One region of the Streptomyces sp. NPDC052301 genome, then DNA from elsewhere that is predicted to be linked to it. Evidence: riboswitches for the same ligand, from Rfam matches in the RefSeq annotation. Region 1 holds a riboswitch; the other holds the start of a gene.
The links. Region 1 has a riboswitch for glycine ahead of gcvP (aminomethyl-transferring glycine dehydrogenase). Riboswitches for the same ligand answer to the same signal wherever they lie in the genome.

Region 1 (14,693 bases):
TCGCGGTCTACCTCGCCCTGCAGAACGACCCGGAGGCCGCCATCGCCCTCAGCCTGGTGTTGCTCGCCGTGTCGATCGCGGTCCTGGCCGGACTGCGGGACCGCTGGCTGACAGGAGCGTGACCGTGCCCGGAGGATGGGGAAAGACCCCTGCGCCTGTGCCGACGGACGGACCCATGACCGACATCGATGCCCCCAGGGCCGGCCTCGAGGTGTCCGGCGAGCAGGGCCTGGACGCCCATCTCGTCGTCGACCGGGGCTCCTTCCGGCTGGACGTGACGTTGACCGCGGCCCCCGGCGACGTCGTCGCCCTCCTCGGTCCCAACGGTGCCGGCAAGACCACCGCGCTGCGCGCCCTCGCCGGTCTCGCCCCGCTCACCGACGGCCACCTGCGGCTCGACGGCACCGCGCTGGAGCGCACTCCCCCGGAGTCCCGCCCGGTCGGCGTGGTCTTCCAGGACTACCTGCTCTTCCCGCACCTGACCGCGCTGGACAACGTGGCCTTCGGGCCGCGCTGCCGGGGCACGTCCAAGGCCGAGGCCCGCGCCCGGGCCGCCGTCTGGCTGGACCGGATGGGCCTCGCCGACCACGCGGGCGCCAAACCCCGCCGCCTCTCCGGCGGCCAGGCCCAGCGGGTGGCACTCGCCCGCGCCCTGGCCATCCGGCCCCGGCTGCTGCTCCTGGACGAGCCGCTGGCGGCCCTGGACGCCCGCACCCGGATGGAGGTCAGGTCCCAGCTCCGCCGTCATCTGGCCGAGTTCGAGGCGGTCGCCGTCCTCGTCACGCACGACCCGTTGGACGCGATGGTGCTCGCGGACCGGCTGGTGGTCGTCGAGCACGGCCAGGTCGTCCAGGAGGGCACGCCCGCCGACATCGCCCGGCACCCGCGCACCGACTACATCGCCCAGCTCGTCGGCCTCAACCTCTACCGGGGAGAGGCGGACGGGCACACGGTACGAATCGACGCCGGCCCTTCGATCACCACCACGGAAGTGCTGGCCGGCCCGGTCTTCGTGGCGTTCCCGCCGGCCGCCGTCACCCTCTTCCGGGAACGTCCCGGCGGCGCCAGCGCCCGGAACCTGTGGCGCTGCGAGGTGGCGGGCCTGGAGACCCACGGTGACCAGATCCGCGCCGACCTCACCGGCGCACTCCCGCTCGCCGCCGACCTCACCACCGTCGCCGCCGCCGAACTCGACCTGCATCCCGGTGCATCGGTCTGGGCGACAGTCAAAGCGACGCAGACCCACGCATACCCAGCCTGACGGCTCCCCCGCACTACCGTCGGGCCATGACCCTGAGCATCCGCAACCAGCTCCCCGGCACCGTCACCGCGGTCCATCCCGGCGAGGCCATGGCCACCGTCAAGGTCCGTCTGGACGGCGGCCAGGACCTCACCGCAGCCATCACCAAGGAGTCCGCCGAGGACCTCGCTCTCGCCCCCGGCTCCCCCGTCCGCGCCCTGGTGAAGTCGACCGAGGTGTCCCTCGCCACCGGCCGTGTCGAGGGTCTGTCCATCCGCAACCAGCTCCCCGGCGCGGTCGTCGGCCTCACCACCGGAGCCGCCATGGCCTCCGTGAGGATCTCCGTCCCCGGGGGCGAACTGACCGCGGCGATCACCAAGGACGCGGCCACCGAGCTCGGCCTCTTCGTGGGCTCCGACGTGATCGCCCTCATCAAGGCGACCGAGGTGTCCCTGGCGACGGACTGAAGACGCGGCGGGGCCCCGCCCGGAGACCGGACGGGGCCCTTGACGCCACTCGCTCGCTCAGTCCTCGTAGGCGTCCAGCGGCGGGCAGGAGCAGACCAGGTTGCGGTCGCCGAACGCCTGGTCGATGCGGCGGACCGGCGGCCAGTACTTGTCGGCGGCCGAGACACCGGCCGGGAAGACGGCCTCCTCGCGGCTGTAGGCGTGCGTCCACTCACCGCCGAGCGCGGCGGCGGTGTGCGGGGCGTTGCCCAACGGGTTGTCCTCCGCCGGCCACTCGCCCGAGCCGACCTTCTCGATCTCCGCGCGGATGGCGATCATCGCGTCGCAGAACCGGTCCAGCTCGGTGAGGTCCTCCGACTCGGTCGGCTCGATCATCAGCGTGCCGGCCACCGGGAAGGACATGGTCGGCGCGTGGAAGCCGTAGTCGATCAGCCGCTTGGCCACGTCGTCCACGCTCACGCCGGTCGACTTGGTCAGCGGACGCAGGTCGATGATGCACTCGTGCGCGACCAGGTTGCCGGGGCCGGTGTAGAGCACCGGGTAGTGCGGCTCCAGGCGCTTGGCGATGTAGTTCGCGGAGAGCACCGCGACCTGCGTGGCGCGCTTGAGGCCCTCGCCGCCCATCAGGCGGACGTACGCCCACGAGATGGGGAGGATGCCCGCGGATCCCCACGGCGCCGCCGAGATCGGGCCGACGCCCGTCTCCGGGCCCGCGGCCGGCTGCAGCGGGTGGTTCGGCAGGTACGGCGCCAGGTGCGAGCGCACCGCGACCGGGCCGACGCCGGGGCCGCCGCCGCCGTGCGGGATGCAGAAGGTCTTGTGCAGGTTCAGGTGCGAGACGTCACCGCCGAAGTGGCCGGGCTTGGCCAGGCCGACCAGGGCGTTGAGGTTGGCGCCGTCGACGTACACCTGGCCGCCGGCCTCGTGCACCCGGGCGCAGATGTCGGCGACGTGCTCCTCGAAGACGCCGTGCGTCGAGGGGTAGGTGATCATCAGTACGGCGAGCTCGTCGCGGTACTGCTCGATCTTCGCCCGCAGGTCCTCGACGTCGATCTCGCCGTCCTCGGCGGTCCTGACGACGACGACCTTCATGCCGGCCATCACGGCGCTGGCGGCGTTGGTGCCGTGCGCGGAGGACGGGATCAGGCAGACGGTGCGCTGCTCGTCACCGTTGGCGCGGTGGTAGCCGCGTACGGCGAGCAGACCGGCCAGCTCGCCCTGGGAACCGGCGTTCGGCTGGAGGGAGACCTTGTCGTAGCCGGTGACCTCGGCGAGACGTTCCTCCAGCTCACGGATGAGCGTGAGGTAGCCCTCGGCCTGCTCGGCCGGGGCGAAGGGGTGCAGCTGGCCGAACTCGGGCCAGGTGACCGGCTCCATCTCGGTGGTCGCGTTGAGCTTCATGGTGCAGGAGCCCAGCGGGATCATGCCGCGGTCGAGCGCGTAGTCGCGGTCGGACAGCTTGCGCAGGTAGCGCAGCATCGCGGTCTCGGAGCGGTGCTGCTCGAAGACCGGGTGGGTGAGGTAGGAGTCGGTGCGCAGCAGCGCCTCGGGCAGGGTGTCCTCGGCGGTCGCGTCCAGCGCCTCGATGTCGCCGGTGACGCCGAAGGCGGAGAAGACGGCGTCCAGCAGGGCGCGGTTGGTGGTCTCGTCGCAGGCGAGGGAGACGTGGTCGGCGTCGACCAGCCGCAGGTTGGCCCCGTTGTCCCGGGCGGCGGCGACGACCTCGGCGGCCTTGCCGGGCACGCGCGCCGTGAGGGTGTCGAAGAAGGCGCCGTGGACGATCTCGACGCCGCCGGCCCTGAGGCCCTCGGCGAGGATCGTCGCGTAACGGTGGGTGCGGCGGGCGATGGTCTTCAGCCCCTCGGCGCCGTGGTAGACCGCGTACATCCCGGCCATGACCGCGAGCAGCACCTGCGCGGTGCAGATGTTGCTCGTGGCCTTCTCGCGGCGGATGTGCTGCTCACGGGTCTGCAGGGCGAGCCGGTAGGCCTTGTTGCCGTCGGCGTCGACGGACACGCCGACGAGACGGCCGGGCAGGCTGCGCGCGAACTTCTCGTGGACGGCCATGTAGCCGGCGTGCGGACCGCCGAAGCCCATCGGCACGCCGAAGCGCTGGGTGGTGCCGACGGCGATGTCCGCGCCCAGTTCGCCCGGCGAGGTCAGCAGGGTCAGCGCCAGCAGGTCGGCGGCGACGGTGACCAGGGCGCCCAGCTCGTGCGCCTGGTCGATGACCGGCTTGATGTCCCGTACGGCACCGGAGGCGCCCGGGTACTGGATCAGCACGCCGTTGATCTCACGCCCGGCGACCTCGGCCGGGATGCCCTCGCCGAGGTCGGCGACGACGACCTCGACACCGGTCGGCTCGGCCCGCGTCTCGATGACCGCGATGGTCTGCGGCAGCGCGTCCGCGTCGACCAGGAACAGGCCCTTCTTGTTCTTGCCCATGCGCCGGGACAGCGCCATCGCCTCGGCCGCGGCCGTGCCCTCGTCGAGCAGGGAGGCTCCCGAGGTGGGCAGGCCGGTGAGCTCGGCGACCATGGTCTGGAAGTTCAGCAGGGCCTCGAGCCGCCCCTGGGAGATCTCCGGCTGGTACGGCGTGTAGGCCGTGTACCAGGCCGGGTTCTCCATGACGTTGCGCAGGATGACCGGCGGCGTGAACGTGCCGTAGTAGCCGAGGCCGATCATGGAGCCGAGGACCTGATTGCGGTCGGCGAGCGAACGCAGCTCGGCCAGTACCTCGGCCTCGGTGCGGGCGCCCGGCAGGTCGAGGGCGTCGGCGTTCTTGATCACATCCGGGACCGCGGCGGCGGTCAGCTCGTCGAGCGAGCCGTAGCCGACGTGCGCGAGCATCTTGGCCCGCGCCTCCTGGTCAGGCCCGATGTGGCGCTGCTCGAAGGGAATGCCCGCTTCGAGCTCCGAGAGCGGCATGCGGTGGGCGGTCATTGCGGAGGCCTCCTGGTCTGACGCGACCTTCGAGGGGCACCACGGCGCGGGTACCCCGACGGCCTCCCCCTCTGTCATCTCAACCTGAGAGCTTCACCGGGCATGCCCCGGCTTTCACCGTCGGTGAGAGCGGAAGCCGTCGACACCCGCCCTGCTTTCCAGAGTGACCTCGTCCGTGCGGTACGTGAGCCTGAGAGATTCCGGGGAGGATTTGCTCCTTCGGCGCCTCCGAGGTGGTCGGAGGACTCTCCCGCACGGGGTCAGCAGCCGCTGTCAGCGTACCAGCGAGGTCAACGCCGGGGCCCTCGAGTGGCCGCCTCCCTGAATGTGCTCTTTTGTAGTGCTTACGGATGAGTTGCGACCACGTGGAGGGAGAGGGACCGTGCAGACCGACATCGATCCGCGCAACCTGATCGGCCGCAAGGCGTTCGACCGCAATGGCACCAAGATCGGCACCATCGACGAGGTGTATCTGGACGACGCGACCGGCGTACCCGAGTGGGCCGCCATACGCACCGGCCTGTTCTCCCGCGACGCCTTCGTCCCCCTGGAGCCGAGCGAGCTGATCGACGGCGCCCTCCGGGTCCCCTTCGAGCGCGCCCTCATCAAGGACGCCCCCGACTTCGGCGTGGGCCGCCACCTCTCCCCCGAGCAGGAACTCCAGCTCTACCACCACTACGGCCTCGACGTGGCAGCACCCCCGTCGGTCCCCGACCACGACTTCGGCAAGCTGGCGGGGTCGGAGGAGACCTGAGCGCAGACATCTTCCGGCGTCCGGGGCGACACCAACGGCAACGGGTCCGCCGGCTCCAGCGCGGGATCCTCGACAGAGAACGTCCGCACCCTCCCCGGAGACGACTGGGGCGTCTCGAACCGCACGGTGACCCGCCCCAGCCCGCTTCCCTGCACCCACCCCGGCCCGTGCTCGGCGTGCCGCACGTCCTGCCCGGCACGCCAGTGCCGTCCGACGGGCTCCGGCTGCTCCGCCACGGCCTCGGCGACCGCGCCCTTCCCCGGCTCCTCCACCGCAGGCACCGGCTCGGCCTGCGCGGCCTGCGCGAACAGGTCCTCCTGCGTGTAGTCGGCGAGCCCGGAGACACCCACCCCGAGGAGCCGTATCCCGCCCGTGGTGTCCACGGAGTCCAGCAGCCGCGCCGCCGCCTCGCGGACGACCGCCGGGTCGTCCGTGGGCCCTCTGAGCGTCTCGGAGCGGGTCAGCGTCGAGAAGTCGTACCGCCTTACCTTCAGCACGATGGTCCGCCCGGACAGCCCGGCCCCGCGCAGCCGCCCCACGCACCGGTCGGCGAGCCGCTGCACCTCCAGACCGATCCGCAGCCTGTCGTGGATGTCCACGTCGTAGGTGTCCTCGACCGACACCGACTTCGCCTCGCGCTCGGCCACCACGGGCCGGTCGTCCCGGGCCAGCGCCATGGCGTACAGCGCCTGGCCGTGCGCCTTGCCGAGCAGCCGGACCAGTTCGTCCTGCCCCGCCTCGGCCAGCTCCTCGACCGTGGTGATCCCGGCTCTGCGCAGATGGTCGCCGGTGGCCGGTCCGACCCCCGGCAGGGTCCGCACCGGCATCGGCGCCAGCAGGGCGCGCTCGGTGCCCGGCTCGATGAGCACCAGACCGTCCGGCTTTGCCTCCTCGGAGGCGATCTTCGCGAGCATCTTGGAGGCAGCGAGGCCCACCGACCCCGTGAGCCCTGTGACCTGTCGGATGTCGGCGCGCAGCTTCACGCCGGTCAGCCGCGCCGACTCCTCGTCCCAGGCCGCTCCGCCGGCCTCCAGATCGACGAACGCCTCGTCCAGGCTCAGCGGCTCCACCAGCGGCGACAGCTCCCGCAGCAACGCCATCACCTGCTCGCTGATCGACCGGTACAGGGAGAAGCGCGGCACGAGGTACGCGGCGTTCGGCGCGAGCCGGCGTGCCTGTGCCATCGGCATCGCCGAGTGCACCCCGAAGACCCGTGCCTCGTACGACGCGGTGGCCACCACCCCGCGCGGCCCGAGCCCGCCCACGACGACCGCCTTCCCACGCAGGCTCGGCTTGGATGCCTGCTCCACCGAGGCGTAGAAGGCATCCATGTCGAGATGCAGGATCGTGGGCGCGTTTCTCACATCTCCGATGCTGCACCACGGCACTGACAATGCGGTGGCCTCGGCGGGCACCCCGGGAGTACGGCGGTCAGACCGCCTTGTTGCGGCGCCGCGCCAGCTCGTCCGCGGGGTTGTGGCCGACGAGGGTCTCGCCCGTGTCGACGCGCTCGCCGTGCAGCTGCGAGAGCGCGTTCTCCACGTCCCGCCACACCACGCCGACGGCGATCCCGAAGATGCCCTGACCACCCTGGAGCAGGGCGTGCACCTCGTCCGGCGAGGTGCACTCGTAGACGGTGGCGCCGTCGCTCATCAGGGTCATGCGCTCCAGGTCGCAAAAGCCGCGCTCCCTCAGGTGCTGGACCGCGGTCCGGATGTTCTGCAGCGAGACACCGGTGTCCAGGAAGCGCTTGACGATCTTCAGGACGACGACGTCCCGGAAGCTGTACAGACGCTGTGTGCCGGACCCGTAGGCGGGCCGCACACTGGGCTCGACCAGGCCGGTGCGGGCCCAGTAGTCGAGCTGTCGGTAGGTGATGCCGGCTGCCGCGCAGGCCGTGGGCCCGCGATAACCGATCTCCTCGGACACCATGGACGCCGCCCCTCCGCCGTTCGGCACCGCCGTCGGCCGCTGCGGGGCGTGATCGACCGCGCTGCTGTGAACCTGGTACGGACCGCTCTCCCCGAAACCGCTCACGGGAGCACCCCCAGCCGTACCGTCGCCGCTGGTTCTCACGCCGACCTCCGTCCTTGACCTGCCTTCTCGACGGTAGGCAGTCACCAGGGGTGCGTCAACGATCGCCACACTCGGCACGCCGAGTGATAATCACCCTAGGAGTGGTTTCTCGTGTCCCACCGCGGGGAAAGGCTAGCCGAATGCGCTCGGCGAGGGCTGGAGGACGCCCTCACTGGCCGCTGGCACATGCCGCGAAGGTGGCCGCGCGAAAGCCGCCGTACGGAAGCCTGAGCCGACCCTGAGGGCCGGCCACCGCTGCACCGGGCGCCGGCGCTCACCGGCTGCTGGTGCTCACTGGCTGCTGGTGCCGAAGTCCTCGGGCGAGATCTGGTCGAGGAACTCGCGGAACTTCTCGACCTCGTCCTCCTGCTCGTCCGGAATGGCGATGCCCGCGTCGTCCAGCACCGTGTCACTGCCGTAGATCGGCGTGCCGGTGCGCAGGGCCAGCGCTATGGCATCGGAGGGACGGGCACTGACCTCGACGCCGCTGGCGAAGACCAGCTCCGCGTAGAAGACGCCTTCCCGCAGGTCGGTGATGCGGACTTCGGTCAGCTCCTGGCCGACGGCCTCCAGCACGTCCTTGAACAGGTCGTGGGTCAGCGGCCTCGCAGGGGCCATGCCCTGCTGGGCGAAGGCGATCGCCGTCGCCTCCCCCGGCCCGATCCAGATGGGGAGGTAACGGTCGCCCCCCACTTCGCGCAGGAGCACGATCGGTTGGTTGGAGGGCATTTCGACCCGGACACCTACGACATCGAGCTCGTTCACACAGCAACCCTAGGCCGTGCCCGGGACGTTTGGGTAGTCGGGCCGGGAACAGGTGCCCGATCCGGCCGCAAGGGCACCGGCCGTTTCAGGGCAGGCGTACCCCGAGAGCGGTCTTCACCAGGGCCGCGTGCAGCTTGACCGTGAGCGCCGCCAGCTCCTTCGTACGGGCCTCGGCATGGGCCCTGGTCTGCGGATTGCGGTGCCGCTTGAGCGGGGCCACCACCTGCTCCACCAGCCCCGCCTCCCGGTCGGCGGCGGCCTTCATCACCCGAAGGTGGCGCGGCTCGATCCCGAACCGGCCCAGCTCGGCGACGAGCGCGACCACGGTGACGGCCTCGGCGTCATAGGCACCGTCCTCCAAAGGAGCGATGAGCCCGTAGGACTCCCACTCCTTCAGCTCGCCGTCGTCGATGTCCGCGGCGGCCATCAGTTCGGCCCTGCCGACCCTGGCGACCGTGGGACCCGGCGGAGCCTGCGGCCCGTCGTCCCCGGTGCGCTGACGCCCGACGAGGGGCAGCTGGACGGTCTCGCCCCGCTCCATGGCGTCCAGCTGCTCGCGGATCACCTTGAGCGGCAGATAGTGGTCCCGCTGCATTCTCAGGACATGCGCCAGTCGCGCGACATCGTCGGTGCTGAACTTGCGGTAGCCCGAAGGGGTCCGCTGCGGCTCGATGAGCCCTTCCGACTCCAGGAAGCGGATCTTGGAGATGGTGACTTCGGGGAACTCGTCACGCAGCGCGTTCAGCACCGTGCCGATGCTCATCAGCCCACTGTCCCTGGCGGCGGTACCGCTTCCGGCACCGCCGCTCGGTGTTTGAAGCATGGACCTTCCCTGGGGATCCCCCCGGACATCGGTCCGGGGCCGGGTCAGATGCCCTGCCGGCTCGCGTAGAACACCAGCCGGTACTTGCCGATCTGCACCTCGTCACCGTTCGACAGAGCGACCTGGTCGATCCGCTCGCGGTTGACGTACGTGCCGTTCAGACTGCCCACGTCGGCCACGGTGAACGAGCCGTCCGGGGAGCGGCGGAACTCCACGTGCCGACGCGACACCGTGACGTCGTCCAGGAAGATGTCGCTCTGCGGGTGGCGCCCGGCCGTGGTCAGGTCGCTGTCCAGGAGGAAGCGGCTGCCCGAGTTCGGCCCCCGGCGCACCACCAGCAACGCCGAGCCCAGCGGCAGCGCGTCCACCGCGGCCTGCGCCTCGGGAGAGAGCGCCGGCATCGCCGTCTGGCCGGTCACCTCCGCGTCGTAGGCCTCGATGCCGGAGATCGAGATCGTGGACGTCGTCTCCGAGGCACGCTCCGGCGCCACTCCGGGGCGCAGCGGCGCGCCACAGTTGGAGCAGAAGCGGGCGTTCTCCGCGTTGCGGTTACCGCACCTCGTACACACCAGGGCCGACATGGACGGATCCTCCTGCCGCGGCTGCCCCGTCGGGGCATTGGACGCGTACGGGCCGGAGGCAAACCCTCCACCCGTACCTGAGGTTGACGGTTGCCCGAAACCTATGCCGCCGGACTGGGCAGGGTCAACCGACGCCCCGCCCTGACCGCCCGAAATGTCACCGCCCGGACCAGCGACCTGGTCACGGAACAGCGGGCGCTGACCCTCCGCGTCAGGCTGTGCGCGATGACGGGCGGTCGCGTTGTCGCTGTCCCTGCCCTCTCGCGCGCTCTTGCCGAACAACTTCGCAAACAACTTCACGGGCGATTCCCCTTGACCGAAACAGACCCGCCCGTGGGGCAGGACGAACCCTGATTGCCTACACCGGCCGAGCCGGACACTCTCACAACGTCCGTAATCACCAGACAGTTTCCACCACGCACCACCCCTTCGGTGCGCCGACCCCCCGCAACCTCATGCCCCTGCCGGACGTACCCCATGCACCACCGGTTCACTGGGAGGACGACCGAGCGTAGTCAGGCCGCTTCGCCTGTCGCAAGGCGTCCACGACGATCTTGTCCGACCGCTCCACGGTCACGGTCGCCTGCTCCTTCTCCAGGGTCTGCACCACGCCTCCGGGAATGTTCAGCGCCGGCTCGAGGTCCTGCGGCTTGCCGATGACCTTGAAACGATAGGGCGCGTTGATCTTGTTCCCGTCGACGCTCACACTCTTGCCGGAGTCCGTGAAGTAGGTGTTCGCCACCACCCGCACCCCGTTGACCTGGATCGCCTCCGCGCCGGCCGCGCGCAACTCCTGGATCGCGTCGAGCAGCATGTCCGCCTGGACCGTCCCCTTCGTGTCCTCGATCGTCATCGTGATGCCGGGACCCTGAGCCGCCACGGTGCCCGCCAGGATGCCGAGTTGCTTCTCCTTCTCGGCAGTCTGCTTGCGCGCCTCCGCGGCCTGGTCGGAGCTGCTCTGCAGCTCCTGACGCTGCTTTTCGAGTCCCTGCTTCTCGTCCTCAAGACGCTGAGTACGCGAATCCAGTTCATCGAGGATGCGAACAAGATCTTCCTGACGTGCGCCGCGCAACGCGCTGTCGGTGTCGCTGTTCGACGCCACCTGCACGGCCAGCCCGAAACCGAGGCCGAACAACAGTACGGCGACGATGAGTTGGGCTCGGGTGAAACGCGGCGGCCACAGCCCCTTCACCAGCCGCTGCCGACCGGTCAGCGGTGTCTCGGACCGCTCCTCGGACTCCTGCTCGGCCGGCGGGGCGGGGGCGGGGACCTCTTCGGGCAGTTCCTTGCGCAACCTGTTCTCCGGCCGCTCTTCCTGATCGCTCATGAGTGTCACGCCCGGAACACGTGCCGCCGGATCGCCGCGGCGTTGGAGAAGATCCGGATCCCGAGGACCACCACGACACCCGTGGAGAGCTGCGCACCCACGCCCAACTTGTCGCCCAGGAACACGATCAGGGCGGCGACGACCACGTTCGACAGGAACGACACCACGAAGACCTTGTCGTCGAAGATGCCGTCGAGCATGGCCCGCACGCCGCCGAAGACGGCGTCCAGCGCCGCGACGACGGCGATCGGAAGGTAAGGCTCGACGACCGCCGGAACCTCGGGCCGGACCAACAGGCCGGCCACGACTCCTACGACGAGGCCCAGTACGGCGATCACGATGTGCCCTTCTCAGTCTTCTGTGCGGACGGCTGTGCTGTGCGTACGATCACACTGGGTGCGGCGGGCAGCCTGACGTCGCCCTCCGTGGAGATGGTGGCGCGGATACCGTAGTTCTGCTCCAGGGCGTGCAGGTACAGACCGTCGGCGCTGTTCTGGAACCTGGTGCTCAACCGTTCCCCGTCCCCCACCGCCAGCACCGTGTACGGCGGCACCAGCGGCCTGTTGTCGACCAGTATCGCGTCCCCCGCGGCCCTGATCGCGGACAGGGCGGTCAACCGCTGCCCATTGACGGAGACGGCCTCGGCCCCCGACGCCCACAGCCCGTTGACCACGCGCTGCATGTCACGGTCGCGCACCCGGCCGGTGTCGGAGAAGCCCGAGGTCTCCCGCGGGTTCGTACCGTCGCCGCCGGTGCTGGCTGCCTTGGCGTCGTTCACGATCAGCTTGACGCCTGGCCCGTGCACCGCCGTGGCGCCCGCCAGGACGCCCACCAGGTCGGCCTCGGCGCTGCCACCGCTCGACCTCAGCGCCGCCCGCTGACGCGCGCTGACGTCGTCGCGCAGCTCATCGACGGCGCTCTCCAGTTTGTCGGCGTCGGCGGTCTCCTTGTCGATGCGGCCGACGAGCTCCTGGCGCTCCTTGGCCACCACGGGCGCCGCCACCCGTGCCTGTGCCGCGCCGACCGTCACGACCAGCGCGGCGAGGACGAGACCGGCCGCCAGACCCAGCTTGGCCCGGAGGGTCTTCGGCAGGCCACCGCCCTCACCCTGGGCCTTCCTGCGGGCGGCAGCCTCGGCGTATCCGTCGTCGAGGCTGTGGTCCATGACGTTGGTGATCAACGACATGGAGGCATCCGGACGCTGCGGCCGCCGGGGGCTGCTCCGAACGGGGGGTTGCTGCGGCATGCCGCACATCGTCGCATGTCGCGAGCCGTTACTCCGAACGGCCCCACCGGCGTGCCGGACAGGCCCCCTTGGGGACACTTGTCCGGCACGCACGCGTGCAGCGGCTTTTGCCGTCCTGTGGTGTCGGTGTCACCTGCCGGCGCTGTCCACGACGCCCGACCACTCGTCCAGCAGGGCCTGCGCGGACGCGTCGTCGGGGCCCTCGGCCCACAGGTGCGTGACCGCCTCGGCCGGGTCGGGCAGCACCATCACCCAGCGCCCGTCGGGCTCCACGACCCGCACACCGTCGGTCGTGTCGACGGAGCGGTCACCGGCCGCCTCGACGACCCGCCGCATCACCAGGCCCTTGACCGCCCACGGCGTCGCCAGGTCCCGCTTGAGCACGTGCGCCCGCGGGATCCGCGCGTCGATCTGGCTCAGCGTGAGCTGCGTCCGCGCCACCAGCCCGATCAGCCGTACGAAGGCCGCCGTGCCGTCGTAGACACCGCTGAACTCGGGGACGATGAAGCCGCCCTTGCCGTCACCGCCGAAGATGGTGCCCTCCTCCCGGCCCACGCGCGTCAGGTCGTCCGGCGAGGTGGTGGTCCACTCGACCTGAGTGCCGTGGTAGGCGGCCACCTGCTCGGCGATCCGGGTCGTGGTCACCGGCAGCGCCACCCGCCCGCTGCGCCGCTCCGCGGCCACCAGGTCCAGCATCACCAGCAGCGCCCGGTCGTCCTCGATGATCCGGCCCTTCTCGTCCACGAGCGAGAGCCGCTCACCGACGGGGTCGAACCGGACACCGAACGCGGCACCCGAGGACGCCACTATCTCGCCGAGCCGCACCAGCCCCTTGCGCCGCATCTCGGCGGTCTCCGTGGGCCGAGACTCGTCGAGACCGGGATTGATGGTCAGCGAGTCCACCCCGAGCTTGCCGAGCAGGCTGGGCAGGACGAGACCGGCGCTGCCGTTGGAAGCGTCCACGACGACCTTGAGACCGGATTCCGCGATCCCGGTCGTGTCGACGTTCCGCAGCAGCGAACCGGTGTACGAGTCGAAGACGCTCGCCGGGAAGTACAGGTCACCGATCTCCCCCGGGAACGCGCGCCGGTACTCCTGCCGCGCGAACACCCGGTCCAGCTTCCGCTGGCTGCCCTGCGAGAGATCGGCTCCCTGACCGTCGAAGAACATGATGTCGACCGAGTCCGGCACGCCGGGCGAGGTACGGATCATGATGCCGCCGGCACTGCCGCGCGCGGTCTGCTGCCGTGCCACGGGCAGGGGCACGTTCTCCAGGTCGCGAACGTCGATGGCGCTGGCCTGGAGCGCGGAGATGACCGCTCGTTTGAGTGCACGGGCACCTCGGGAGTGGTCGCGGGCCGTGGTGACCGTGGAACCCTTCTTCAGGGTCGTCGCGTAGGCACCGGCGAGCCGCACCGCCAGCTCAGGCGTGATTTCCACGTTCAGGATGCCGGTCACGCCCCGCGCACCGAACAGATGCGCCTGTCCCCGGGACTCCCAGATGACCGACGTGTTGACGAAGGCGCCGGCCTCGATGGTCTTGAACGGGTAGACGCGGACGTTGCCCTGCACGATCGATTCTTCACCGATCAGGCACTCGTCGCCGATGACCGCCCCGTCCTCGATCCGGGCGGCGCGCATGATGTCCGTGTTCTTGCCGACGACACAGCCGCGCAGATTGCTGTGCTGCCCGACGTACACGTTGTCGTGCACGACGGCCTTGTGCAGGAAGGCCCCGCTCTTGACGACGACGTTCGAGCCGACGACCGTGTGCTCGCGGATCTCCGCGCCGGCCTCGACCTTCGCGTAGTCGCCGATGTACAGCGGACCACGCAGTACGGCGTCGGGATGCACCTCGGCACCTTCCGCCACCCACACGCCCGGGGAGATCTCGAAGCCGTCGATGTCGACGTTGACCTTGGCTTCGAGCACGTCCGCCTGGGCCTTCACATAGCTCTCGTGCGTGCCGACGTCCTCCCAGTAGCCCTCGGCGACATAGCCGTAGATCGGCTTGCCTTCCTTCATCAGCTGCGGGAAGACGTCGCCGGACCAGTCGACCGGAACATCGGGCTCGACGTAGTTGAAGACCTCGGGCTCCATGACGTAGATGCCCGTGTTGACCGTGTCGGAGAAGACCTGACCCCAGGTCGGCTTCTCCAGGAAGCGCTCGACCTTGCCTTCCTCGTCGACGATCGTGATGCCGAACTCCAGCGGATTGGGCACCCGGGTCAGACAGACCGTGACCAGCGCGCCCTTCTCCTTGTGGAAATTGATCAGATCCGTGAGATCGAAGTCGGTCAGGGCGTCACCGGAGATGACGAGGAAGGCATCGTCCTTCAGCGCTTCTTCGGCGTTCTTGACGCTTCCGGCGGTACCGAGTGGCTTCTCCTCATTGGCATACGTGAGCTCCATTCCGAGCTCTTCCCCGTCACCGAAGTAGTTCTTCACGAGCGATGCCAGGAACTGCACCG
Region 2 (14,693 bases), on a different contig from region 1:
CCACGGCCCGCGCACCCGCCCCCAGGTCGCCCTCACCTTCCACGGCCAGGGCGACCCCGCCCTCGCCCACTCGCTGCTCTCCGAGGCCGAGCAGCGCGGCGCCCGGCTCACCGTGCTCGCCGTCGGCACGTGGCTGGACGAACACCCCGACGTCGCCCGCCGCATCCTGGACGGCGGCCACGACCTCGGCAACCACACCCAGCGGCACATCGCCGTCAACGCCCTCGCGGAGGCGGACGCCCGCAAGGAGATCACCGACTGCGCCGACCGCCTCGAGCGGCTCACCGGATCCATCGGCACCTGGTTCCGCCCCTCCCGGGCGCCGACCGCCTCCCCGCTGGTCGCCCGGCTGGCCCGCACCGTGGGCTACCCGCACGTGCTGTCCTACGACGTCGACTCGCTCGACTACACCCGCCCCGGCGCCGCCGCCGTCACCCGCAAGGTCCTCGCGGACGTGCGGAACGGGTCGGTGGTGAGTTTGCATTTCGGTTACGCGGACACGGTCGCCGCCCTCCCCGACGTCCTCCATGAACTCGACCGCCGTGGCCTGCGCGCGGTCACCACCACGGAGCTGCTGAGCTGATGCGAACCACGAAAGCCGTCCGCCTGCTGGCCGCCGGTGCCGCCCTCACCGCCCTGACGCTGCTGTCCGCGTGCGATTCCGGCTCCGAGCAGCACCCCAAGAAGGAGGCCCAGGTCACCAAGGCGCCGGTGCAGCCGCAGGTGAACCGGGCGCGGGTGGACGTGCTGCCCGGGATGCCGCCGGTCGAGGACCCGGCCGACATCTACTCGGCCGACCGCCCGAACCAGCTCTCGCCCGCCGTCCAGGGCTTCCCGACCCGGGTGTACGTCCCCAACACCAACTCCGACACCGTCACCGTCATCGACCCGAAGACCTACAAGGTCATCGACACCGTCCGGGTCGGCCGCCAGCCCCAGCACGTCGTGCCCTCCTGGGACCTGAAGACCCTCTGGGTCAACAACGACCTGGGCAACAGCCTCACCCCCATCGACCCGCGGACCGGCAAGGCCGGCAAGCCGGTCGACGTGCACGACCCGTACAACCTGTACTTCACGCCCGACGGCAAGTACGCGGTCGTCATGGCCTCCATGGACCGTCAGCTGGTCTTCCGTGACGCCCACACCATGAAGGTCGTCAAGGCCGTGCCGGTCAGCTGCTACGGCGTCAACCACGCCGACTTCTCCGTCGACGGCCGCTACTTCATCGTCTCCTGCGAGTTCAGCGGCGAGGTCCTCAAGGTCGACACCGCGAAGATGAAGGTGGTCCGGCAGGAGAAGCTGCCGCTGCACGGCGCCATGCCGCAGGACGTCAAGATCTCCCCGGACGGCAAGCGGTTCTACATCGCCGACATGATGGCGGACGGCATGTGGATCCTGGACGGCGACAAGTTCACCCGGCCCACCTTCCTCGCCACCGGCAAGGGCGCCCACGGCCTCTACATCAGCCGCGACTCCCGCGAGATGTACATCTCCAACCGGGGCGAGGGCACCATCTCCGTCTTCGACTTCGCCCAGAACCGGCTGACCAAGAAGTGGCGCCTGCCCGGCGGCGGCAGCCCCGACATGGGCGGCGTCTCTTCCGACGGCAAGGTGCTGTGGCTGTCCGGCCGCTACAACTCCGAGGTGTACGCCATCGACACCCGCAGCGGCACCGAACTGGCCCGCATCAAGGTCGGCAGCGGCCCCCACGGCCTCGCCGTCTACCCCCAGCCGGGCCGCTACTCGCTCGGACACACCGGCATCTTCCGCTGAAGCAGCAGCTCCGCCCCCACCGGACGGTAGCCGGCCGCCTGGAACGCCCGGGTGCTGCGGGCGTTTCCCGGCGCGACCTGAGCCCACAGCGGCTCGGTGACCAGATGCCGGGCCGCGGCCGCCAGCCGGCGCCCCAGACCCCGGTGCCGTACGTCCTCGTCCACCTCGACCGACACCTCCAGCCGCCCGGCGACCCCGCGCCCGGTCACCAGCACCCCGCCGTCCGCGGTCCAGGCGCGCACGTCGTCGCGGCGGCCGCGGGCGTAGCGGACCCGGGGATGGGAGGCGTCCCTGATCTCCGTCAGCGCGAGCGGCGGCGCACCCGGCAGCGGGGTGCCCGCCCAGACCGCGTCGACGGTCTCCGCCCGGCGTCCCGTGCGCTCCAGGAGGGCGGTCAGGAAGCGCGGGTTCATCGCGGCCGCCAGGGCGTCGCTGTCCACGCCGCGCAGGGTCTCGTGCACCCACTCCGGGTCCTCGTCGAGGAACACCACCGAGTGCGCGGTGAAGGCCATCACCCCCGCGTGCCGCTCCGACGGCTGCGGCACGACCGTCGTACCGCCGTCGGCCGGCGGAAAGACACCCTGGGCCGCCGCGTCGAGAATGTCCCGCAACGTCTCCACCACGCGCTCCTTGCGTCTTCACCCACTGGGAGGCCCAGACTCCCAGACATGACCGACGACGGCACCGGAGGCGGACGGTCGTGATCAAGGGCGAGTCCGGGCCTCCGGGGCATCAGGAGGAGTCCAGGGGGGTGGTCGTGGCGCTGAAGGCCTGGCCGGGCCGTTAATCTGACCAGCGTCAGTACGCCAGCACGGCATGAGAAACACGACCAAAAGGGGCGGATCGGTGGCGGACATCGAGGAAGCACGCAAGCAGTTCCAGCGGATCGACGCGGACGGTGACGGATTCATCACCGCCACCGAGTTCAAGTCCGCCCTCGCCCAGGGCGGTGACTGGAACGTCACCGACGCGGTGGCCGAGGCCATCATCAAGACCCGCGACCTCAACGGCGACAAGGTGCTGTCGTTCGACGAGTTCTGGGCCTACCTGAACAAGTGACGCGCGTCGTAGGGGGTGCCCGTCCCGAGGGGAAGGGCACCCCCTTCGTCATGCGCCGCGCCGGATCCGCACGCTCCACCGACCCTCGAGAGGGACGCGGAGCGCGCGGCGGCGGTGCCGATGGGCGAGCTGGAGGAGACGCCGGGGCTGCTGCGCGGCCGGGGCCGACCGGTCAGCCCCCTCTCCGGTACTGCCCCGGCGCCACCCCGTACTCCCGCTTGAAGGCCTTGGCGAAGGCGAACTCCGAGGCGTAGCCGACACGCCCGGCCACCTCGCGGAGCGAGAGGTCGTCGTGGCGCAGCAACCGGCCCGCGGTCGTCATCCGCCACCACGTCAGGTACGTCAGCGGCGGCTCGCCCACCAGTGCCGTGAACCGGCGCGCGAACGCCGCCCGGGACAGCCCGCCCGCGGTCCCCAGCTCCGCCACCGTCCAGGCCCGGGCCGGATCGCCGTGGATCGCCCGCAGCGCAGCCGCGACCGCCGGATCGGCCAGCGCCGCCGCCCAGCCCCGTGACCGCCCCGCCGCGAGCTCGCCCTCCCACCAGGCCCGCAGGATGAACAGCAGCAAGGTGTCCAGCAGCGAGGTCACGATCGCGTCGGTGCCCGGCCGCTGTTCCTCCAGCTCCATCCCGAGCAACTCCACCGCCGCCCGCAGCGAACGACGGGCCCCGACCCGGGCGGGCAGGTGCACGACCTCCGGCAGTTCGGCGAGCAGCCGGTGGGCGCGGTCGCGGTCGAGCCGGTAGGTCCCGCACAGCGTGACCGTGTCCGGGCAGCCCTCCCGCGGTTCCTCCGGGACCGCCCCGGCCCAGGTGCCGTCGGGCAGCAGCCGTACCTCGTGGGTGGGCACCCCGGGTGTGCTGACCAGCGCGTGGCCGAGCCCGTGCGCGAGGAACACGACGTCCCCCGGCGCCAGCGCCACGGGCTCGCCGCCCTCCGCGAGCAGCCAGGCCGAGCCGCGCAGCACCACATGGAAACCGGCCTCGTCGGCGGCGGCGAACCTCAGCCCCCAGGGCGCGTACTTGTCCCGGCGCGCGGAGTGCGGCCGCCCGGTCCGCATGGCCGCGACGACGTCACTGAGCACGTCCATGTCCCCACCCTAGCCACCGGGTTGTCACGGTGAAGACGTGTGAAGACGCAGGAAGACGTACGGACATGAAACCGAGACAGGAGAACATGGATCGTCTCTCCTCCCGGGCCTAGCGTCGACGGCATGACAACTTCCGCACGCAACGTGCTCTTTCACGAACTGGGTGGCCCCGACGTGTTCACGGTCGAGGAGATCGAACTGCCGGACCCCGGTCCGGGCGAGGTGCTGGTGAGGGTCGAGGCGCTCGGGCTGAACCGGGCCGAGGCGATGCTCCGCGCCGGGACCTACTGGTACCAGCCGACCCTGCCCGGCTCCCGCAACGGCTACGAGGCCGCGGGCGAGGTGGCGGCGGTCGGCGCGGGCGTGACGGCGTTCACCCCCGGCGACCCCGTCCTCGCCGCGGCCAACTTCGACCTCAGTTCCCACGGTGTCTACGGCGACCTCGTGCTGCTGCCCGAGACCTCCGTCGTGCCGCGCCCCGCCGGCGTCGACGCGGTCACCGCGGCCGCCGTCTGGCTCACCTACACCACGGCGTACGGCGCCCTGGTCGAGCGGGCGCGGGTGGCGGCCGGGGACCGGGTGTTGATCACCGGGGCGTCCAGCGGGGTCGGCAGCGCGGCGGTCCAGGTGGCCCGGCGGGCCGGTGCGGTCCCGATCGCCACCACGCGCACGGCGGCCAAGCGGCAGGCGCTGCTCGGTCTGGGCGCCGAGCACGTGATCGTCACCGACGCCGAGGACGTGGTCGAGGAGACCCGGCGGCTGACCGGCGGCCGCGGCGCCGAGATCGTCATGGACGCCATCGGCGGTCCGGTCTTCCGGGAACTGGGCGGAGCCGCCGCCGAGGACGCCACCATGATCAGTTACGGCTGGCTGTCCGAGCGGCCCATCGAACTACCGCGGAACTGGCCCGTCACGGTTCACGGCTACAGCAACTTCACCGTGACCGGCACCGCCGACGGCCGCCGGCGCGCCGCCCACTACATCGGCTCCGGCCTCGCCGACGGCACCTTGCGCCCCGTGGTCGCCGAGGTCTTCGACGGCCTGGACCGCATCGCCGACGCCCACCGCCTGATGGAGTCCAACCGGCACACGGGCAAGATCGTCGTACGGCCCTGAGCCCGTTCACCCGTTCGCCGCGGCGCCGGAATAGGTACCGGACCGACTGGGTTGTCTCCCGCAAGAACCCATGCACGTGCATGGAACGACCCTGGAGGGCCAGTCATGAAGATCGGCATCATCGGCGCGGGCAACATCGGCGGCAACCTCACCCGGCGGCTCACCGCCCTCGGCCACGACGTGGCCGTGGCCAACTCGCGCGGTCCCGAGACGCTCGAGGAACTGGCCGAGGAGACGGGCGCCACCGCGGTCCGGGCCGAGGACGCGGCCGAGGGTGCCGAGATCGTGGTCGTCACCGTCCCGCTGAAGGCGGTTCCGCACCTGCCGGCCGGCCTGCTGGACGGCGCGGCCGAGGATGTCGCGGTGATCGACACCGGCAACTACTACCCGAAGCAGCGCGACGGCCGCATCGCCGAGATCGAGGACGACGGCCTCACCGAGAGCCGCTGGACCGAGCGGCACCTCGGCCACCCCGTGATCAAGGCCTTCAACGGCACCTACGCCCAGGACATCCTGGACCGCCCCCGCCCCGCCGGCGATCCCGAGCGCATCGCCCTCCCGGTCGCCGGTGACGACCGGACGGCCAAGGCGAAGGTGCTCGCCCTGATCGACGAACTCGGCTTCGACACGGTCGACGCCGGCGGCATCGACGACTCCTGGCGCCAGCAGCCGGACACCCCCGTCTACGGCCTCCGCGCGGACACGCAGGGAGTCGAGCGCGCCCTCGCGGAGGCCTCCCCGGAACGCCCGGAGTCCTTCCGGTACTGAAACCGCCGGAGAGACGACGCGGCCCGTTCGCCCCCACGGTGACAGGGGGACGAACGGGCCGCAGGTCGTGCCGTCGTACGCGCTGCGCCGGCTGTGACGGCTAGTGGTCGTTGAGGTAGTAGTGCTGGGACTGGGACTTGTGGTCACCCAGATGGACGTTGACGCCGATGTTGGTGTTCTCGGGGAGGTTGACCGCAGCCCTGCTCAGGGCGTCGCCCACTCCCTCAGTGCGGCCTTGCTGGCGAAGTTGGCCACGTCCTTGTCGTGGGGGGTGCTGCTGTACTGATGGAAGCGCCAGTGCGCCTTGATGCGGGGGTGGCCCGCGGTGACGTAGTCGGCGATCCAGAGGCCGTCGCCGGCGTACGAGGTGGCGTCGATGTTCAGCCAGAAGTCGCGGTTGCAGTAGAGCACGACCCTGTTGTGCGGCCGTAGCCGCTTCACCTTCCGGAGGAACGCGTCCTTCTCCGCGTTGCTCGCGTGGGTGCCGTCGCCCGTGGTCTCCCAGTCGACCGCGAGGATGTCACCGGCGCGTTCGGGCGCGTGCTGGACGAAGTACTCGGCCTGGGTGGTGAGGTCGCCGGGCCACAGGAAGTGGTAGAAGCCGACGACCAGTCCGGCGTCACGGGCCCTCTTGGTCTGGGCGGTGAGCCGGGGATTGACGTACGAGTGCCCCTCCGTCGCCTTGATGAAGGCGAAGGAGAGGCCGTCCGTGTCGTACGCGGAGGACTGGAAGGCACTTACGTCGATGCCGTGCAGCATGTAGGGGTTGTGCCCCGCGGCGCCGTATCCGGAACCTCAGCCTCGGGTGGTCACCGAGCCCAGCACCGAAGCCGACTTCACCGACCAGTCGGAGGTGATGAGGCTGGCGTGGTCCTTGGCCAGCAGGGCCAGCCTGGCGGCGACTTCGGCGTCCGTCGGGTTGGTGGAGGAGATGGCCGGGGACACCCCGTCGGCACCCGTCATGATCGAGAAGTAGTGGTTCGCGGAGTAGAACGAGGTGTCGTAGCCGTTGTTCACGTACGTCGCCGCGTCACCGTCGAAGAACACGAACCAGGGCCGGATCGAGGTGTCGGAAGTCCAGCGGCTCGCCCGCGGATCGCCGTTCGCCGCACCGAGCACCGCGGGGAAGGCCTGGGCCTGCGCGATGTCCCCGGCCGCGTACAGGTCGCGCAGGTGGTCGCCGTACTCCTGGTCCGTCCAGTAGTGGTCGAACGGATTGGCCTGCTCCACCGTGCCCGGGATCAGCTCGAAGAGGAACTTCCCCTTGAGGGAGTCGCGGGCCGGCCAGGCGTTCGCCTTCGCGGCCGCGTCGAGCGAGCTGTACGTGCCGCCCAGCAGATCGGCCGGCTTGTAGACACTGCTGCCGAGCTTCTGCCGCACGAGGGTGTCGAACTCGTCCGGCCCCATGCCCGCGTTGTTGTTGAAGCCGACCTTCATCTCGACCTTGACGACGATCGGCGGATGGTCGGGATGGAGCTGGTTCCAGGCGGCCATGTTGTCCAGGCAACTGCCGAGGTCCTGGTTGCGGCTCTTGCTGTACAGCTCGCTCGGGGTCTTGGCGGCCTCGCAGTTGTTGTCGTTGCCCAGCGGGTTGCTGTGGCTGACCCGCCAGCGGTGACTGAGGCTGTCGACGTACACGTCCAGCTCCAGCAGCGAGGCGCCCGAGTCCAACGCCTGGGCGAAATAAGTGTACTTGGCCTTGTCGTACGCGTTGTGCGTGCCGATCGCCGTCGTCTCGGACAACTTGGGCGCCGCAGCGCGGGCGTTGCCCGGAACCACCAGTAACAGCGCGGCGGCCCCTGCGACCGCCGCCAGCCGTCTCACCAACCGCATGCGTGAACTCCCCATCGTCGATGCCTGGTCGGCGGCAGCGTAGGGGTTCGCGGTTACTTCACGGTAGCCCCTGGAGGAACGCCGGACGCGTGCGCCGCATCCGTCGGTGTCGGTGGCGACTTCACGACGATTGATTCACAAGTGCGGGAGGGAATTCCACTCGTCGTGGCGACTGGAGAGTCCAACGACCTTTCCACGCACGCCATTTGGAGCTTCGGACGCGGAATGTGTGGCTCTACTGTCAGGTCTTCGTACGTAGCGGCAACGGTGGATGGATCGACGCCCAGGAAAGAGCTTTCGCGAGCCGGCTCATAGCCGCTCCGGAACTGCCGGGATCGCGATCAGCGATATCGCCGGGTTCCGTTCGAGCGGCTTTCTGGAAGATCGTTCCCCGTCTTCCGTGTCGACGGCGACCGCCGGCCCGGAACGAGACACGACAGGCGGTCCCGGACTCCACCATCAGCCCGAGAACTTCCTTGTGGAAACGCCGGTCGGCAGGCCACCCGCTCCTCGAACGTGGGGCGCAACCCCCCAGCTGTTCGGTCTGGTGAGCACCGCCCCCGCCGAGGTGAGCGCCCAGGCGGAGTACGCCCTGAACCTTCGAGGACATCGACCTCCTCGACGGGGACGGGCACGTGCTGTGCACCCACATCGGGAACCGGGAGCGCGCCCGGATCCCGGCGAAGGCCGCCGAGTTCCTCGAGCCCTACCTCACCGGAGAGTCGTTCACCATGACGGACCTGCGGAGCAGGGCCGGCGAGAGGGGGGCGACGGTCCTCGTCCAGAACCTCCTGAAGGCCCACATGCTGGTGTCAGCGAAGGAGATGCCCCGTGGCAGTCGAGACCGGGGCGAACGCCTGCTGCCCCCCCACCGGTGTGGACGAGGCCGCACCCGGGCGCTCAGGAGGGGGTCACCGAACCGCTCAGCACTCGATGATGTTCACCGCGAGTCCGCCCCGGGCCGTCTCCTTGTACTTCACGGACATGTCCGCCCCGGTGTCCTTCATGGTCTTGATGACCTTGTCCAGGGACACCTTGTGCGAACCGTCGCCCCGCATCGCCATCTTCGCGGCCGTGACCGCCTTCACCGAGGCCATGCCGTTGCGCTCGATGCACGGGATCTGGACCAGGCCGCCGACCGGGTCGCAGGTCAGGCCCAGGTTGTGCTCCATGCCGATCTCGGCCGCGTTCTCGACCTGCTCGGGGGAGCCGCCGAGCACCTCGGCGAGGGCGCCCGCGGCCATGGAGCAGGCGGAGCCGACCTCGCCCTGGCAGCCGACCTCGGCGCCGGAGATGGAGGCGTTCTCCTTGAAGAGCATGCCGATCGCGCCGGCGGCCAGCAGGAAGCGGACCACGCCGTCCTCGTCGGCGCCGGGGACGAAATTGATGTAGTAGTGCAGGACGGCGGGGATGATGCCCGCCGCGCCGTTCGTGGGGGCGGTCACGACCCGGCCGCCGGCCGCGTTCTCCTCGTTCACCGCCATCGCGTAGAGCGTGATCCACTCCATCGCGTGCGCCTGCGCGTCGCCCTCGGCGCGCAGCTGGCGGGCGGAGACGGCCGCGCGGCGGCGCACCTTCAGGCCGCCCGGCAGGATGCCCTCGCGGGACATGCCGCGCTGCACGCACTCGCGCATCACCCGCCAGATCTCCAGCAGACCCGCGCGGATCTCGTCCTCCGTGCGCCAGGCCCGCTCGTTCTCCAGCATCAGGGAGGAGATCGACAGGCCGGTCTCCTTCGTGAGGCGCAGCAGCTCGTCGCCGGTACGGAAGGGGTACTTCAGGACCGTGTCGTCCAGCACGATGCGGTCCGCGCCCACCGCGTCCTCGTCCACGACGAAACCGCCGCCGACCGAGTAGTACGTCTTCGACAGCAGCTCCGTGCCCGAAGCGTCGTACGCCCATATGGTCATGCCGTTGGCGTGGTACGGCAGGGCCTTGCGGCGGTGCAGGATCAGGTCGTCGTCGAAGGAGAACGGGATCTCGTGCTCGCCGAGGAGCGAGAGCCGGCCCGCCGCCTTGATCTCCTCCACCCGCTCGTCGGCCGTCTCCACGTTCACGGTGCGCGGGGAGGCGCCCTCCAGGCCGAGCAGCACCGCCTTCGGGGTGCCGTGGCCGTGGCCGGTCGCGCCGAGGGAGCCGTACAGCTCGCAGCGCAGGGACGCCACCGAGGGCAGCAGGTCCTCGTTGCGCAGCCGGCGGGCGAACATGCGCGCCGCGCGCATCGGGCCGACCGTGTGGGAGCTGGACGGGCCGATGCCGATCGAGAACAGGTCGAAGACCGAGATGGCCACGGATGACTCCTCAATGCGGGGTGGTGCAAAAGTGGTACAGGGGGCGGGCACCGCGCACGCCGTACTTCCAGTGTGCGCGGTGCCCCGCAGAAGGTGACTTACTTGTTCAGACCCGGGTACAGCGGGTGCTTGTCGGCGAGCGCCTGCACGCGCGCCTTGAGGGCCTCCGCGTCGTAGGACGGCTTCAGCGCCTCCGCGATCACGTCCGCGACCTCGGCGAAGTCCTCGGCCGTGAAGCCGCGGGTGGCGAGGGCGGGCGTGCCGATCCGCAGACCCGAGGTGACCATCGGGGGCCGCGGGTCGTTCGGGACGGCGTTGCGGTTGACCGTGATGCCGACCTCGTGGAGGCGGTCCTCGGCCTGCTGGCCGTCCAGCTCGGACTCGCGCAGGTCGACCAGGATCAGGTGCACGTCCGTGCCGCCGGACAGCACGTTCACGCCGGCCTCACGGGCGTCCGCCGCCGTCAGGCGCTCGGCGAGGATGCGCGCGCCCTCCACGGTACGACGCTGGCGCTCCTTGAACTCCTCCGAGGCGGCGACCTTGAAGGAGACCGCCTTGGCCGCGATCACGTGCTCCAGGGGGCCGCCCTGGAAGCCCGGGAAGACGGACGAGTTCAGCTTCTTCGCGAAGTCCTTCTTCGCGAGGATGATGCCGCCGCGCGGGCCGCCCAGCGTCTTGTGGGTCGTGGAGGTCACCACGTCCGCGTACTCCACCGGGTTCGGGTGCAGACCGGCCGCGACCAGGCCCGCGAAGTGCGCCATGTCGACCCACAGGTAGGCCTCGACCTCGTCGGCGATCCGGCGGAACTCGGCGAAGTCCAGCTGCCGCGGGTACGCCGACCAGCCCGCGATGATCACCTTGGGGCGGTGCTCCTTGGCGAGCCGCTCGACCTCGGCCATGTCGACCAGGCCGGTCTCGACGTCCACGTGGTAGGCGACCACGTCGAACTGCTTGCCGGAGAAGTTCAGGCGCATGCCGTGGGTCAGGTGGCCTCCATGGGCGAGGTCCAGGCCGAGGATGGTGTCCCCGGGCCGGGCCAGCGCGAACAGGGCCGCCTGGTTGGCGGAGGCGCCGGAGTGGGGCTGGACGTTGGCGTACTCGGCGCCGAACAGCTCCTTGATCCGGTCGATGGCGATCTGCTCGGCGACGTCGACGTGCTCGCAGCCGCCGTAGTAGCGGCGGCCCGGGTAGCCCTCGGCGTACTTGTTGGTGAGGACCGAGCCCTGGGCCTCCATCACCGCGAGCGGCGCGAAGTTCTCGGAGGCGATCATCTCCAGCGTGGACTGCTGGCGGTTCAGCTCGGCGTCGACCGCGGCGGCGATCTCCGGGTCGAGCTCGTGCAGGGATGTGTTCAGGACGGACATACGGCTATGACTCCTCAGCCCGCGGTGAAGGCGACGTACTCGTCGGCGGAGAGCAGGTCGGCCGGCTCGTCGGTGATCTTGACCTTGAACAGCCAGCCGCCCTCGAAGGGGGCGCTGTTCACCAGGGCCGGGTCGTCCACGACGTCCTGGTTGGCCGCCACGATCTCGCCGGTGACGGGGGAGTACAGGTCGGAGACCGACTTGGTGGACTCCAGTTCACCGCAGGACTCGCCCGCGGTCACCGTGTCACCGACCTCGGGGAGCTGGGCGTAGACCACATCGCCGAGCGCGTTGGCCGCGAACTCGGTGATGCCGACCGTCGCGACGCCGTTCTCGTCGGCGGCCGACAGCCACTCGTGCTCCTTGCTGTAGCGCAGCTGCTGGGGGTTGCTCATGGCCTGAATTCTCCTGTACGCGCGGGAGTGCTGATGAAGGGGGGACTGCTGGTCCTGCCCGTGAGCAGGGAAGATGTGCGCAGGGTCACGTCCGGGGACGTTCCGCGCCCAGTGTCTACTTCTGGCGCTTGTAGAACGGCAGCGCCACGACCTGGTACGGCTCGTGGCTGCCGCGGATGTCCACGCCCACGCCCTCGGCGCCGGGCGCCGCGTGCGCCGCGTCGACGTAGGCCATGGCGATCGGCTTGCCCAGCGTGGGGGAGGGGGCGCCGGAGGTGACCTCGCCGATCACCTCGCCGCCGGCGACGACGGCGTACCCGGCGCGCGGCACCCGGCGGCCCTCGGCGACCAGGCCGACCAGGACGCGCGGCGGGTTCTGCTCGGCGCGGGCGGCGGCCCCGGTGAGCGCCTCGCGCCCGACGAAGTCACCTTCCTTCTCGAACTTCACCACCCGGCCGAGCCCGGCGTCGAAGGGGGTGAGGGAGGTGGTCAGCTCGTGCCCGTACAGCGGCATGCCGGCCTCCAGGCGCAGGGTGTCGCGGCAGGACAGGCCGCACGGCACCAGGCCGACGCCCTCGCCGGCCTCGGTCAGTGCCTGCCACAGCTCGACGGCGTGCTCCGGCTTCACGAACAGCTCGAAGCCGTCCTCGCCGGTGTAGCCGGTGCGGGCGATGAGGGCCGGGACGCCGGCGACGGTGCCGGGCAGGCCGGCGTAGTACTTCAGGCCGTCCAGGTCGGCGTCCGTGAGGGACTTCAGGATGCCGGGGGACTGCGGGCCCTGGACGGCGATCAGCGCGTACGCGTCCCGGTCGTCGCGGACCTCGGCGTCGAAGCCGGCGGCACGCTCGGTCAGCGCGTCCAGCACCACCTGGGCGTTGGAGGCGTTGGCCACGACCATGTACTCGGTCTCGGCGAGCCGGTAGACGATCAGGTCGTCCAGGATGCCGCCGTCGGCCTGGCAGATCATGGTGTAGCGGGCGCGGCCGACGCCCACGGAGGCGATGTTGCCGACCAGGGCGAAGTTCAGCAGGGCGGCGGCCTGCGGGCCGGTCACGGTGATCTCGCCCATGTGGGAGAGGTCGAACAGACCCGCGTTGGTGCGCACGGCCACGTGCTCGTCGCGCTCGGAGCCGTAGCGCAGGGGCATGTCCCAGCCGGCGAAGTCGGTCATCGTCGCACCGAGCGCGCGGTGCACGGCATCCAGCGCGGTGTGACGGAGTGCGGTACTGCTCATCGGTCGGTCGTCTCCCAGGGCAACAGGGATGGGGCGAGGAACGTTCCTCCCCATCTGTCATCGGAACCTGAGAGGTTCGCCATGACCGCCACAGGGACGACCACGGCTTGCACCTTGGGTGGAGCCACTGACACAGCGGCCCGCTTTTCAGATGTGCCTCGCCCGCGCGGTAACGGGGCCTGAGAGATTCAAGGGAGGGACTTGCTCCTTCGGCGCCCCGGCACCAGTGCTGCCGGGGACTCTCCCGCGCGGATTCAAACGGCCGGTATGCAGTTGGCGGCCACATCATTGCACGGCGGGCCGTCCCTCGTCAGGGCCGCACCTGTAACCGGGCTGTGGCAGGACGCGCACCGAACCGCGGGACTTCGCGCATTACCTTCTCTTTACGTTACACGGGCATGGGTATTACCGAGCATCGAGGGAAGGACGGACCACGGTGAAGAGGACCACGGCGTACGCCACCGCCACCGCCACCGCCACCGGCATCGCGGTGCCGAAGCAGCCCTCCGCCCCGGCGCGCGAGCGCTGCGCAGGACACCCCGCACCGGCCGTCCGCGACCTGCGCGACCGCGCCGGCCGCACCCCGCGCGCGCTGGTCTTCGGACCCCAGGACATCGCGGTGATCACCGGCCTGCCCGGCAGCGGCAAGTCCACCCTCATGCGCCGCGCGGCCGCCGGGCGCCGCATCGACTCCCAGGACACCCGCGACCGCTTCGCGGCCCGCCTGCCCCGCTTCCTGCCGTACGCGCTCTACCGCCCGGCGGTTCGCGTGGCCCACTACGCCGCCCTGCGCCGCGCGCTGCGCGCGGGCGGGGGCGTCGTCGTGCACGACTGCGGCACGCAGCGCTGGGTGCGCGCCTGGCTCGCCCGCGAGGCCCGCCGCCGCGGCGGCACCCTGCACCTGCTGCTGCTCGACGTCCCGGCCGAGACCGCCCGCGAGGGCCAGCGCGAGCGGGGCCGGGGCGTCTCCCCCTACGCCTTCCGCCGCCACCGCCGTACGACCGCCCGGCTGCTGGACGCGGTCGAGCGCGGCGAGACGCCCGCCGGCTGCGGCTCGGCGGTGCTGCTGGACCGGGCGGCGGCCGACGGCCTGCACCGCGTGGACTTCACCGGCTGAGCGGGGCGAGACGACTGTCACAGCCACCCGCTAGCCTTCTGGGTCACAGCAGCGGTTCCCAGCAGGCGGCAGGCACATGGACTTCTCGGCGGCGGACTTCCCGGCGGACATCCCGGCACAGGCACACCCCCACCCGCACGGCGGTTGGCCCGGCAACGAGCTGGAGGAGGTGCTCTCGGCCTCCCTCGGCATACCCGCCGCGGCCGGCCGGATCGTCGAGGTCCTCGGCCGCAGCTTCCTGTGGATCCCCCTGCCGAACGGCGGCGGCCCCGACAGCGGCCCGCTGGACCTGCCCACACTGGACGTCGAGGGTCAGGCGTACGTGCCGGTGTTCAGCTCCGAGGAGCAGCTGCGCCAGGTCGCCGGCTCCCACATGGCGTACACCATCGCCCCGGCCGTGGAGTTCGCCCGCGGGCTGCCCCCGCAGGTCGGCATCGCGGTCAATCCCGACGGAGTGGTCGGCATCCCGATCCCGCCGCAGGCGGTGGCCGAGCTGTGCCGCACCGGCCGCACCCCGCTCGACGGCCCCGGCGCCGGCGGCCGGGTCCGCCTCTTCGAGCCCGACTGGCAGGACGACCCGGTCGACTTCCTCGCGGCCGCCTCCGCGGAGTTCGCCGGCACCGGCGTGGTCCTCACCGCGCGCCGTTGTCTGG

Region 2: linked by a shared signal. The riboswitch ahead of gcvT (glycine cleavage system aminomethyltransferase GcvT) and the one ahead of gcvP (aminomethyl-transferring glycine dehydrogenase) in region 1 are both predicted to bind glycine.

Annotation. Positions count from the first base shown of each region.
Region 1 is NZ_JBIUBE010000002.1:819,212-833,904, forward strand. Features, by position in the region: gene modB (molybdate ABC transporter permease subunit) at 1-122, shown strand, start outside; gene ACIHEJ_RS07455 (ABC transporter ATP-binding protein) at 176-1,261, shown strand; gene ACIHEJ_RS07460 (molybdopterin-binding protein) at 1,288-1,707, shown strand; gene gcvP (aminomethyl-transferring glycine dehydrogenase) at 1,765-4,650, opposite strand; glycine riboswitch at 4,819-4,913, opposite strand; gene ACIHEJ_RS07470 (PRC-barrel domain-containing protein) at 5,033-5,404, shown strand; gene ACIHEJ_RS07475 (DNA polymerase IV) at 5,326-6,768, opposite strand; gene ACIHEJ_RS07480 (MerR family transcriptional regulator) at 6,836-7,480, opposite strand; gene ACIHEJ_RS07485 (bifunctional nuclease family protein) at 7,772-8,245, opposite strand; gene ACIHEJ_RS07490 (MerR family transcriptional regulator) at 8,331-9,068, opposite strand; gene ACIHEJ_RS07495 (FHA domain-containing protein) at 9,113-9,949, opposite strand; gene ACIHEJ_RS07500 (DUF881 domain-containing protein) at 10,140-10,976, opposite strand; gene ACIHEJ_RS07505 (small basic family protein) at 10,982-11,314, opposite strand; gene ACIHEJ_RS07510 (DUF881 domain-containing protein) at 11,311-12,162, opposite strand; gene ACIHEJ_RS07515 (sugar phosphate nucleotidyltransferase) at 12,352-14,693, opposite strand, start outside.
Region 2 is NZ_JBIUBE010000026.1:42,786-57,478, reverse strand. Features, by position in the region: gene ACIHEJ_RS39890 (polysaccharide deacetylase family protein) at 1-583, shown strand, start outside; gene ACIHEJ_RS39885 (beta-propeller fold lactonase family protein) at 583-1,773, shown strand; gene ACIHEJ_RS39880 (GNAT family N-acetyltransferase) at 1,740-2,393, opposite strand; gene ACIHEJ_RS39875 (EF-hand domain-containing protein) at 2,620-2,832, shown strand; gene ACIHEJ_RS39870 (AraC family transcriptional regulator) at 3,005-3,922, opposite strand; gene ACIHEJ_RS39865 (zinc-dependent alcohol dehydrogenase family protein) at 4,046-5,038, shown strand; gene ACIHEJ_RS39860 (NADPH-dependent F420 reductase) at 5,144-5,806, shown strand; gene ACIHEJ_RS39855 (glycoside hydrolase family 25 protein) at 6,011-6,565, opposite strand; gene ACIHEJ_RS39850 (phosphatidylinositol-specific phospholipase C domain-containing protein) at 6,602-7,639, opposite strand; gene ACIHEJ_RS39845 (L-serine ammonia-lyase) at 8,563-9,930, opposite strand; gene glyA (serine hydroxymethyltransferase) at 10,029-11,294, opposite strand; gene gcvH (glycine cleavage system protein GcvH) at 11,309-11,689, opposite strand; gene gcvT (glycine cleavage system aminomethyltransferase GcvT) at 11,805-12,923, opposite strand; glycine riboswitch at 13,081-13,180, opposite strand; gene ACIHEJ_RS39825 (AAA family ATPase) at 13,360-14,040, shown strand; gene ACIHEJ_RS39820 (enhanced serine sensitivity protein SseB) at 14,117-14,693, shown strand, end outside.